Regions from separate parts of the Paraglaciecola sp. QJM3NY_14 genome, predicted to be linked through region 1. Evidence: predicted binding sites of a transcription regulator. Region 1 holds the regulator's gene; each other region holds the start of a gene.
The links. Region 1 encodes ArgR, which controls arginine synthesis, uptake and breakdown. Its sites were predicted from a motif close to ANTGAATANNTATTCANT; they were not measured.
Positions count from the first base shown of each region.

Region 1 (3,286 bases):
GAAGCCCTTAGGACAAGATCCTATGGCGGCTTAACTTCAAAGGACGCTGTGCAGTATTGATTTGCTGAATAGCAGATATAAAAAAACCAGCATCTGCTGGTTTTTTTTGATTCTAGGAAAATGAATTAGTTATTAACGAATTCAACACCTAGTTTAATGTCGCCACGTAAACCTTCAAGCATAGACTCTTTTGCTTTTTGCTCGAAGTCACTTAGCTCACCGTAAGGTAGAATTTCTTCTACGCCATTCTTGCCCAAACGAACTGGGTGTGAGAAGAATTGTGCGTCATCACTGTTGGTTTCAACATAGGTGTATTCAACCACATTTTCACCGCGCATTGCAGATACAAGCGACAAACAGAAACGAGCAGCGGCTTGGCCCATTGATAAGGTAGCTGATCCGCCGCCTGCCTTAGCTTCAACCACTTCTGTACCTGCATTTTGGATACGAGTCGTCAAACTAGCGACTTCTTCATCAGTAAATTCAACACCTTCCACCTGAGAAAGCAGAGGAAGAATAGTGGTACCAGAATGACCACCGATAACAGGAACATGCACGTTAGCAGGGTTCAAGTCACGTAAATTGCCCACAAACGTTTCTGCACGAATAACGTCAAGAGTCGTTACACCGAACAATTTGTTTTTGTTGTAAACACCCTTAGCTTTCAACGCTTCTGCAGCAATTGCCACTGTGGTGTTAACTGGGTTAGTTATGATGCATAAACAAGCTTCTGGACAATTGTCCGCAACACTGTCAACTAGGTTTCTAACGATACCAGCGTTGATGTTGAACAAATCAGAACGGTCCATACCCGGCTTACGTGGAACACCAGCAGGAATAAGAACAATGTCACTGCCTGTTAACGCTTTAGCTAGGTCGTCTTTACCGAAACCTTCAACTTTTACGTCAGTAGGGATATGACTTAAATCAACCGCAACGCCAGGTACGACAGGGGCTACGTCGTAAAGGGCTAGCTCTGTACCAGCTGGCAATTGAGTTTTTAACAACAATGATAATGCTTGGCCTATACCGCCAGCTGCACCTAATACCGCTACTTTCATAATTCTCTCCTGTGGAATGCTAATCAATTCGCGAACGAAACACTAATGCAAGACCCGCGAAAAAACAAATAAATGCTGAGCTGAAAATGTTCGAATTTGAATGTGAGGGCAAATTGCTTAAGTTCAAGTACTAAGGCAAAATAGCCACTATAAATAGAGGAATATATGGCTACTCATAAGCAAGAAGAACTCATCAAGGCATTTAAGGATATCTTAAAGGCCGAAAACTTTGGCTCTCAAGGGGATATTGTCGACGCGTTGAAAACGCAAAACTTCGACAATATCAGTCAATCCAAAGTATCCCGAATGCTCAGTAAGTTCGGTGCAGTGCGCACGCGCAACGCCAGAGGAGACATGGTCTATTGTTTACCTCCAGAGCTAGGCATGCCTACGGCTCGCAGCCCGCTTCGTCAATTAGTGTTAGATATAGTCCACAACAATGTGATGATCATCATCCGCACAAGTCCAGGTGCAGCGCAGCTCATTGCTAGATTGTTAGATTCCTTGAGTCAAAAAGATGGCGTTTTAGGCACAATTGCGGGCGACGATACGATTTTTATTGCTCCGTCTGATATCAACCAAATTGAAGAAATCCGCATGCGTGTCGAAGCGTTATTCGAAAATGTATGACGCGGCATGTTGCCTGAACACACTAGAGCCTGTACACACACTAGGACTGTACAGGCTCATCACTAACGTTTAAAACGCCGTTGAGCGCTATTACTCAGTAACGTCTACATCTACCCACACCAAGCGATGATCGGATGATGCCTGGCGATTTTGGATCAATCGATAGCTAGCCTCGTCAGATGTTGGCCAAAATACGCCACTGGCGCTTACCTCACCCAGCTTCTTACTAGGAAGAACATAATCAGCCCGCATACGCCAAAAAGCGGTATGAGAAGCTCCCAGAGCGTTTTCGGGGCTATGCACTGCGCCGCCTGCACTCATAGGAATATTGTGGCTATTCACCTTTGAATTTTTAAGCAATGAGCCAATGCCGTCTTTGTGACCATCGCCTTCTTCAGCAGAGGCATTCAAGTCACCCAAGACGACAAAATGCTCACTTCTTAGTCCGCCCCTTTGCTGTTTATCATCATAAATATAATCAGCGCCCTTACCACCCGATATGTAATCAGTCCAAAAACGGATCTCATCGTGGTTTCGCTTTCCATTTCGGTTTTCCGGGCCATCAAAAACCGGCGGTGTGGGGTGGCTTGCTAGAACATGAACTAGCTTACCATCGATGCTGATGGGTACATCCCAATGGGACTTAGACGACAACCTAAATATGGATTTTGCTTGGGGCGTGTACCAATCTACGCCGCCTTCAGTTTTTACGCTGTTAAGCAGCCCGTTAGGCATATCCTTCCACAAGAAGTGCTGAAACGTTCTTATTTTCTCGCGTTTAATGGGAAAACGGCTGAGCAAAACCATGCCGTATTGCCCTGGATACAAACCAAAGGCAAAGGTATCGCCACCATTGTCAGTGGACGTTCCATTATGGTTAAGGTCGACCCCAGAAGGAACGCCCGTATTCACAGGTGCGGTGTAGTAATAAGGGTAATCAATATTCTTGGTGCCTAGCTGAGAGACGGACAAATAGTGATTGATGAATGCCTTTACACCCTTGTCATCATCTGAGGTGTAATCAAACTCGTTCAGTAAGATAATATCAGGGCGCCCACGCTGAATAATCTCAGCAATATTTTTGATCTGTTGATTGTCACCGCTCTTCAAGTTTTCAAACAGCTCCTGGCCGGTCGGTGTTACTCCTTTAGGTAAGTAATTACTCGCCTCCATACTCACATTAAACGTCGCTATCCGCACTGTTTTCGCTTCCGACACTAAAGACACTCCAGCAAATAAAAACAATAACCCCAGAAATTTGTACATTTTTACATCCTTAACACCAATAAAAAAGCCGGCTACAAGAGCCGGCTTTCAATCATAATCATTTAATGATTAGAATCTGTAGTTAACACCGATACGCATTTCCCACAAAGATGCATCACCTTGGCGACTTTGAGGAGATGAATTACCTATTGTCGCAGTATTGAAAGAAACTTCTTCCAAGATACCCCAATCATCGTTAAGGAAGTTAGTGAAGTTATCCATGGTTAAGCTCACCGTTGCCGAGTGACCATCAGCAAATGCTGGTATCTCTTGTCTTACCGCAATATCAACCTTGGTCCACCAATCACTCTCTTGATCGTTACGCTCCG
Region 1 covers NZ_CM149664.1:625,847-629,132, reverse strand. Annotated here, with positions in the region: gene AC0VYA_RS02715 (DUF2726 domain-containing protein) at 1-34, shown strand, start outside; gene mdh (malate dehydrogenase) at 126-1,061, opposite strand; gene argR (transcriptional regulator ArgR) at 1,227-1,691, shown strand; gene AC0VYA_RS02700 (endonuclease/exonuclease/phosphatase family protein) at 1,782-2,957, opposite strand; gene AC0VYA_RS02695 (TonB-dependent receptor) at 3,027-3,286, opposite strand, start outside.

Region 2 (3,286 bases), 480 kb from region 1:
TGCGACTGCATCGTCCACGGGCACTGGCGTCTGAGCTATGGGGTAGTAGGTATCCGTAACAACGTCATAGCGAAAGTTGTCTGGGCTTGACACTTCATTATGCGCAGCATCAACGGTGTAACCACCAAACAAAAGTGCCATATCGCCTACACCAACGGCAATACTGGCTAAGCGACCAGACTGGGGTAAACTCGACGGCACGGGTGATTTTTGTTGCCAAGCTTTGCTTGGCGTAAATGATTCACCTGCAAGCTCTAGAGCCCACACCTTGTTGTGAACATCTTCATGCGTTTTACCTGCTCCTAGCCCCATGAAAGATAACAAAAAATGACCATTTTCAGTATCGACTTTGACCACCGCATTGTTGGTAACTGGTTCAGGCATTGCTGGGTAGCGTCCCTTTATCTTGGATTCAGCGTTAGCATTTTGTACCCCAATTGCACTTGCCGATAAAATCATTACCGCTGCCCCCAGTGATTTTACGAAAAGGCTTACTGACGTTGCTGAATTAACTCGTTGTGCCATGTCCTGAATCAACTCGGCCATTAAAAGCAGACCTGCTTGATGAAGTTACGCAGTAATGTGACGGTTGGGTCAACATAATGCAACGAGATGAACTCATCTGGTTGATGGGCCTGATCAATACTGCCAGGGCCTAATACAATGGTGTCGCAGCCTAATTGATTGATAAATGGCGCTTCGGTGGCGTAATTAGCACTGACAGGATCAAAGCCCGTTAGTTTTTTGGCCAATTCAAGAATACCCTGCTCATTTCGACAACCAAAAGCTGGCGCTGTTTCGTACATCGCCTCACGAGTTATGCGCTGTGGATATTTTTGCATCAGCGGGGCAAGTGCTTCGTCAATCATGGCAATGGCTTCTTCGTCACTTAGTGAGGGAATAGCGCGCAAATCAAAATTTAATTGGCAGTGTCCGCAAATACGGTTTTCCCCATCGCCCCCGTGAACATGCCCGAGATTCATAGTCACCTCTGGCACGCTGAAGGCATCATCTCTATGATTTTCAGACAACTGTTGTTTTAGAGCGATAAGTTTCCCTATGGCTTGGTACATGATCTCAATCGCATTGACCCCTTTTGCTGGATCGCTTGAATGCCCTGCTTTACCTTGAATATTCAGGCTATGCCCCATATGCCCTTTGTGCTTAAAGATCGGCTTAAGCTCTGTGGGCTCACCGATGATCGCCATGTCTGGCTTAATCAATTGTTGCTCCACAAAAAACCGCGCTCCCGCCATGGACGTTTCTTCATCTGCAGTAGCCAAAATATACAAAGGCTTCTTTAAATCTTTTAGAGGAATGTCTTGAATCGCTTCTAAGATGAACGCAAAAAAACCTTTCATGTCACAGGTGCCTAAACCGTATAACTTGCCATCGTTTTCTTGTGCTTTAAAAGGGTCAAATTGCCATTTATTGTCGTCAAAGGGCACAGTATCCGAATGGCCGGATAGTAGTAGCCCCCCCTCACCACTGCCAATTTTAGCTAGCATGTTGTACTTATTTCGCGCATTGGGCACTTGTTGAATACTTATGTGGAAATTGTAGTCTTTAAACCAGCCTGCTAGCAGATCGATAATGGCGCGGTTTGATTGGTCTAAATCTGCACTAAAGGCGCTAATAGAGGGAGTATTGATGATATGTGCATAACGTTCTAAAAAAGACAAAGACGGCATAAGCCTCCCTTTAAATAATTATTCATTTTATTTGCATAAATATATAACACATGGCATGCTTATCGCCAACATGATTTAGCCACTTTGCAAATACATATTTGGTCTAGATTATTTAGACATAATATCTTAATTCGGTTTAATTTCGCATATGATTTCAATAACGTCACAATTCGATTCCCTGCCTAGCTTCGCCAGCATGTTGTATCGACGATAAGTCGAGGTCTGTAGCGTTTAGCTCACCCAGACCTTTAGTATTTGCTAAAGGTCTTGGGTGATTTTTTATTTTTGTCACCTTCATTTAGTAACATTAAGTCACACGACTATTAGAGATATACGTTTTATGATCAAAACTTGTATTGTCGGCGCCAGTGGATATACCGGTGCCGAATTAGCCTCTTTAATTCATCGCCACCCACGCTTTGAACTAAACGCCATATATGTATCAGCCAAAAGCCAAGATGCTGATAAAAAGCTCGGAGACGTACACGGTTATCTATTCGGGCAAATCAATTTGCCACTGATCCCGTTAACCGACGACGTTTTGCATTCGCTTGCAAACGAAATGGACGTGATTTTTCTAGCGACCCCCCATGAGGCAAGTCATGATTGGATGCCAGTATTATCATCGGGCAAAGCCAAAGTGTTTGACTTATCAGGGGCGTTTAGACTCAAAGACCAACAGGTTTTTGCGGACTACTATGGTTTTACTCATAAGCAAGCGGCCAGCTTAAAGCAAGCCGTCTACGGTCTCGCCGATTGGTTTGCAGAGGATATTAAAAGCGCTGATATTATTGCCGTACCAGGTTGCTACCCAACAGCGTCGCTGAGTGCATTAAAGCCCTTACACGAAGCGGGCTTAATCGCTGATGGTCATTTACCTATTATTAATGCTGTGTCTGGTGTGTCTGGTGCTGGTCGTAAAGCGGTCATGGGCAGTAGTTTCTGCGAAGTTAGCCTGCAAGCTTATGGTGTACTAGGTCATCGTCATCAACCTGAGATCAGCGCCTACTTAGGTCGTGAAGTCATATTCACTCCTCATCTGGGTAATTTCAAACGGGGAATTTTGGCAACCATTACCGTCAAAGTAAACGCTGATGTAGACGCAGGTGCCGTTGCAAACGCATTCAGTCATGCCTATCAGAACCACCCCATCGTGCGTATTCGCGATACTTGGCCCAAGTTGGATGATGTTGTAGGCACACCCCACTGCGATTTATTCTGGAAGCTTGATACCCAAAAAGGTTACTTGGTTGTGACCAGTGCCATCGATAACCTACTGAAAGGCGCGGCCTCTCAAGCGGTACAATGTGCCAACCTTCGCTTTGGGTTCGCATCACAACTTGGCTTAGTGCACGAGGTGTCAGCATGAACCCGTTAGTCATAAAGGTCGGTGGCGCTTTCATGCAAGCCACCGCCGAAGCGTTACAATTGCTGACGGTTATTAAGCAACTTCAGCAAAGTCGCCCAGTCGTACTCGTGCATGGCGGCGGCCCTATGGTTGAGCAGTTGTTGCAAGCTCTGCAATTTACCAGTACTAAAGTGAATGGTTTACGCGTCACGCCGCCTGAGCATATGCCTTATATTACGGGCGCTTT
Region 2 covers NZ_CM149664.1:1,108,581-1,111,866, reverse strand. Annotated here, with positions in the region: gene AC0VYA_RS04685 (Kelch repeat-containing protein) at 1-459, opposite strand, end outside; gene argE (acetylornithine deacetylase) at 546-1,691, opposite strand; gene argC (N-acetyl-gamma-glutamyl-phosphate reductase) at 2,032-3,060, shown strand; gene argB (acetylglutamate kinase) at 3,057-3,286, shown strand, end outside.
Region 2: a site for ArgR is predicted at 1,701-1,718, ahead of argE (acetylornithine deacetylase). Genes of this name have one in related genera too.

Region 3 (3,286 bases), 1.5 Mb from region 1:
TACGGTGTCGTACATGTGCCATTCCCAGTTATCTTCGTGGGAGTTACCCAGTGCTACCGTAATACCACCTTGGGCAGATACTGTGTGTGAACGTGTTGGAAATACTTTAGATAGTAATGCGCAAGATTTTCCTGATTCAGAAATCTGCAATGCTGCGCGCATGCCTGCACCACCGGCACCAATTACTACCGCATCGAACTCGTGAACTGGAATACTCATTTATAGACCCCACAAAACAAATAAACCTACAGCAACATAGACAAACGCCACTAGGTTAATAAAAAATTGCACAACAGCGCGAAGGGCTGTTGATTTGACGTAATCGGTTAGCACTTGCCAAAAACCAATTCTAATGTGCAGCATCACAGACACTAACGCTGCAAAAGTGAATACTTTCATGCCTAAAGAAGAAAACAACTCGTGCCAGATCTCATAGGTCACTGTTGGGGTGCTAAGGAAAAACCACAGCATGTATAAAGTAAACGCAGTCATGATGATGGCAGTGGCACGCACAGTAACGTAATCCTGAACGCCGTCACGCTTAAAGTTAGCTTGGTTAGTTAGCATAATAAAACTCCTACAACGACAGTCAGAACAATCCATAAACCGATAACGATTTTCGCACTAATATTCCCTGACTCAAGTTCTTCCCAGTAACCCATGTCCATCACTAAATGGCGCAGACCGCCAAGAATGTGGTAGGTGAGCGCTGAAATGGTACCGATAGCGATTATTTTACCGATAACTCCCGACATCTGCTCTTGCACAAATGCAAAACCGTCTGGAGAAGATACAGATTCCGCCCAAGCCCAGATCACAAACAACAACGCAAAAAACATTGCGACGCCGGTAATGCGATGAAGGATAGAAGTTATAGCTGCAGGGGGAAAACTGATTGTGTTTAATTGTAAATTAACTGGTCTCTGCTTTTTCACGTTTTGATGCCTGTTTTACCCGTAGGTTGTCTAGTCATTGTTTGGTAATGTGTTGCACCTTACCAATCGCTTAAAGATACATGTGTCCTACCGCCTAGATTGTTACCACATTGTAAACAAGTTGTTGCTTTTATTATTCATGTTAACAAGAGCTAGACGACAGGCACGAGTATATCCAGCGACGCCAATAAATACAATTGTTGTTCGTTATTAACGGTTTATAATCAAGCATAAATTATATGCATAATTAGAATGAATATTCAGGGTAGAATAAGGGTGAATAATTATTAAGCGAAAATGGTTTTAAATTGACTTATGGCGTCAACCTGAGTACAAATAGCGCCAATTTTTCCCGATAATCATCATAAAATGCGGTTTATCGCAAACAGAACATTTCTGAGGAGAGCAATACATGGCAGACAATAAAGCCACTTTGAAAGCAGGTGATGTAGAGGTCGAACTTCCGATTCTATCTGGTACTGCAGGGCATGATGTAATCGATGTACGTACGTTGGGAGCCAGCGGTTATTTCACTTTCGATCCGGGCTTTATGGCGACAGGCTCATGTGAGTCGTCAATCACATACATAGACGGCGCGAAAGGTATTTTGCTCCATCGCGGCTACTCAATTGAAGATTTAGCACGCGACGCTGACTACATTGAAGTATGTTACATGTTGTTACATGACAAGACGCCAACGACTGAAGAGTATCGCGAATTTAAAGACACCATCACGCGTCATACCTTGGTTCACGATCAGGTTAATAACTTCTTCCGTGGATTCCGCCGTGATGCCCACCCTATGGCGATGTTGTGCGGTACAGTTGGCGCAATGGCTTCGTTCTATCACGATGATTTAGACATTTCAGACGCAGATCAACGACTACGCAGTGCGTATCGTTTAGTCGCTAAAATGCCGACTTTGGTCGCCATGTGTTACAAGTACAATATTGGTCAACCATTTGTCTATCCACGTAACGATTTGTCATACGCTGAAAACTTCTTAAATATGATGTTCTCTGTACCGGCTGAAGATTACAAAATTAGCCCTGTGGTAGCTCGCGCAGTAGACAGAATCTTTACATTGCACGCAGACCATGAGCAAAACGCGTCTACGTCTACCGTACGTTTAGCGGGTTCATCTGGCGCTAATCCTTATGCATGTATTGCCGCTGGTGTTGCATCATTATGGGGCCCTGCTCACGGTGGTGCCAACGAAGCTTGCTTGAACATGTTGCAAGAAATTGGTTCAGTGGATCGCATTCCTGAATTTATCGACCGCGCGAAAGATAAGAACGATCCTTTCCGCTTAATGGGCTTTGGTCATCGTGTTTACAAAAACTTTGACCCTCGTGCAACCGTTATGCGTGAAAGCTGTCACGAAGTATTGGCTGAATTAAACATTGACGATCCGTTGTTGAATGTTGCCATGGAGCTAGAGCGTATTGCCCTTAGCGACCCATACTTCGCTGAGAAAAAATTGTTCCCGAACGTAGATTTTTACTCTGGCATTATTCTTAAGGCAATTGGTATTCCAACGAATATGTTTACCTGTATTTTTGCTTTAGCAAGAACGGTAGGTTGGGTATCTCACTGGCATGAAATGTTAAGCCAGCCAGGTCAGAAAATCGGCCGTCCTCGTCAACTATACACTGGCGAAGCACAACGTAAATACAACAAAATCGACAAATAATGTTGATAATTGAATAAAAAATAGCGCCAATTGGCGCTATTTTTTTATGTGGCTTTAGGCAATAACGTCGTCACTGCCTATTATTTTTAATGCTATTTCAATATGTCTAATAACTCTTTTGTTTTAGCTTGCATAAGTGGTATGTCACCTCGTGACTCCACATTAAGTCTTACAACGGGTTCCGTATTAGACTTACGCAGATTAAAACGCCATTTATCAAACTCTAAACCAATGCCATCGGTGTAATCCACTACAGTCGCTTTACTTTCGTAAGCCTGCAAAATTTTCGCGATAGATGCATCTGGATTTTCTAACGTAGAATTAATTTCACCTGATGATGGGAACGCAGCAATCCGTTGGGCGACCATTTCTGATAAAGGTTTATTTTGTAAACACAGTAGTTCAGCGACCAATAACCAAGGGATCATACCTGAGTCACAGTAAGCGAAATCACGGAAATAGTGATGAGCACTCATCTCTCCGCCATATACTGCATCGTCTGCACGCATACGCTCTTTGATAAATGCGTGGCCTGTTTTACTCTTAATCGGCACACCACCTGCATTTTTCACGATGTCTTCGGTATTCCAATACACCCGGGGATCATAAATAATTTTGGCCCCAGGGTCTTTTTCTAAAAAGGCTTGCGCTAACAAAC
Region 3 covers NZ_CM149664.1:2,109,523-2,112,808, reverse strand. Annotated here, with positions in the region: gene sdhA (succinate dehydrogenase flavoprotein subunit) at 1-219, opposite strand, end outside; gene sdhD (succinate dehydrogenase, hydrophobic membrane anchor protein) at 220-567, opposite strand; gene sdhC (succinate dehydrogenase, cytochrome b556 subunit) at 561-935, opposite strand; gene gltA (citrate synthase) at 1,348-2,628, shown strand; gene AC0VYA_RS08945 (phosphohexomutase domain-containing protein) at 2,721-3,286, opposite strand, start outside.
Region 3: a site for ArgR is predicted at 1,211-1,228, ahead of gltA (citrate synthase). Genes of this name have one in related genera too.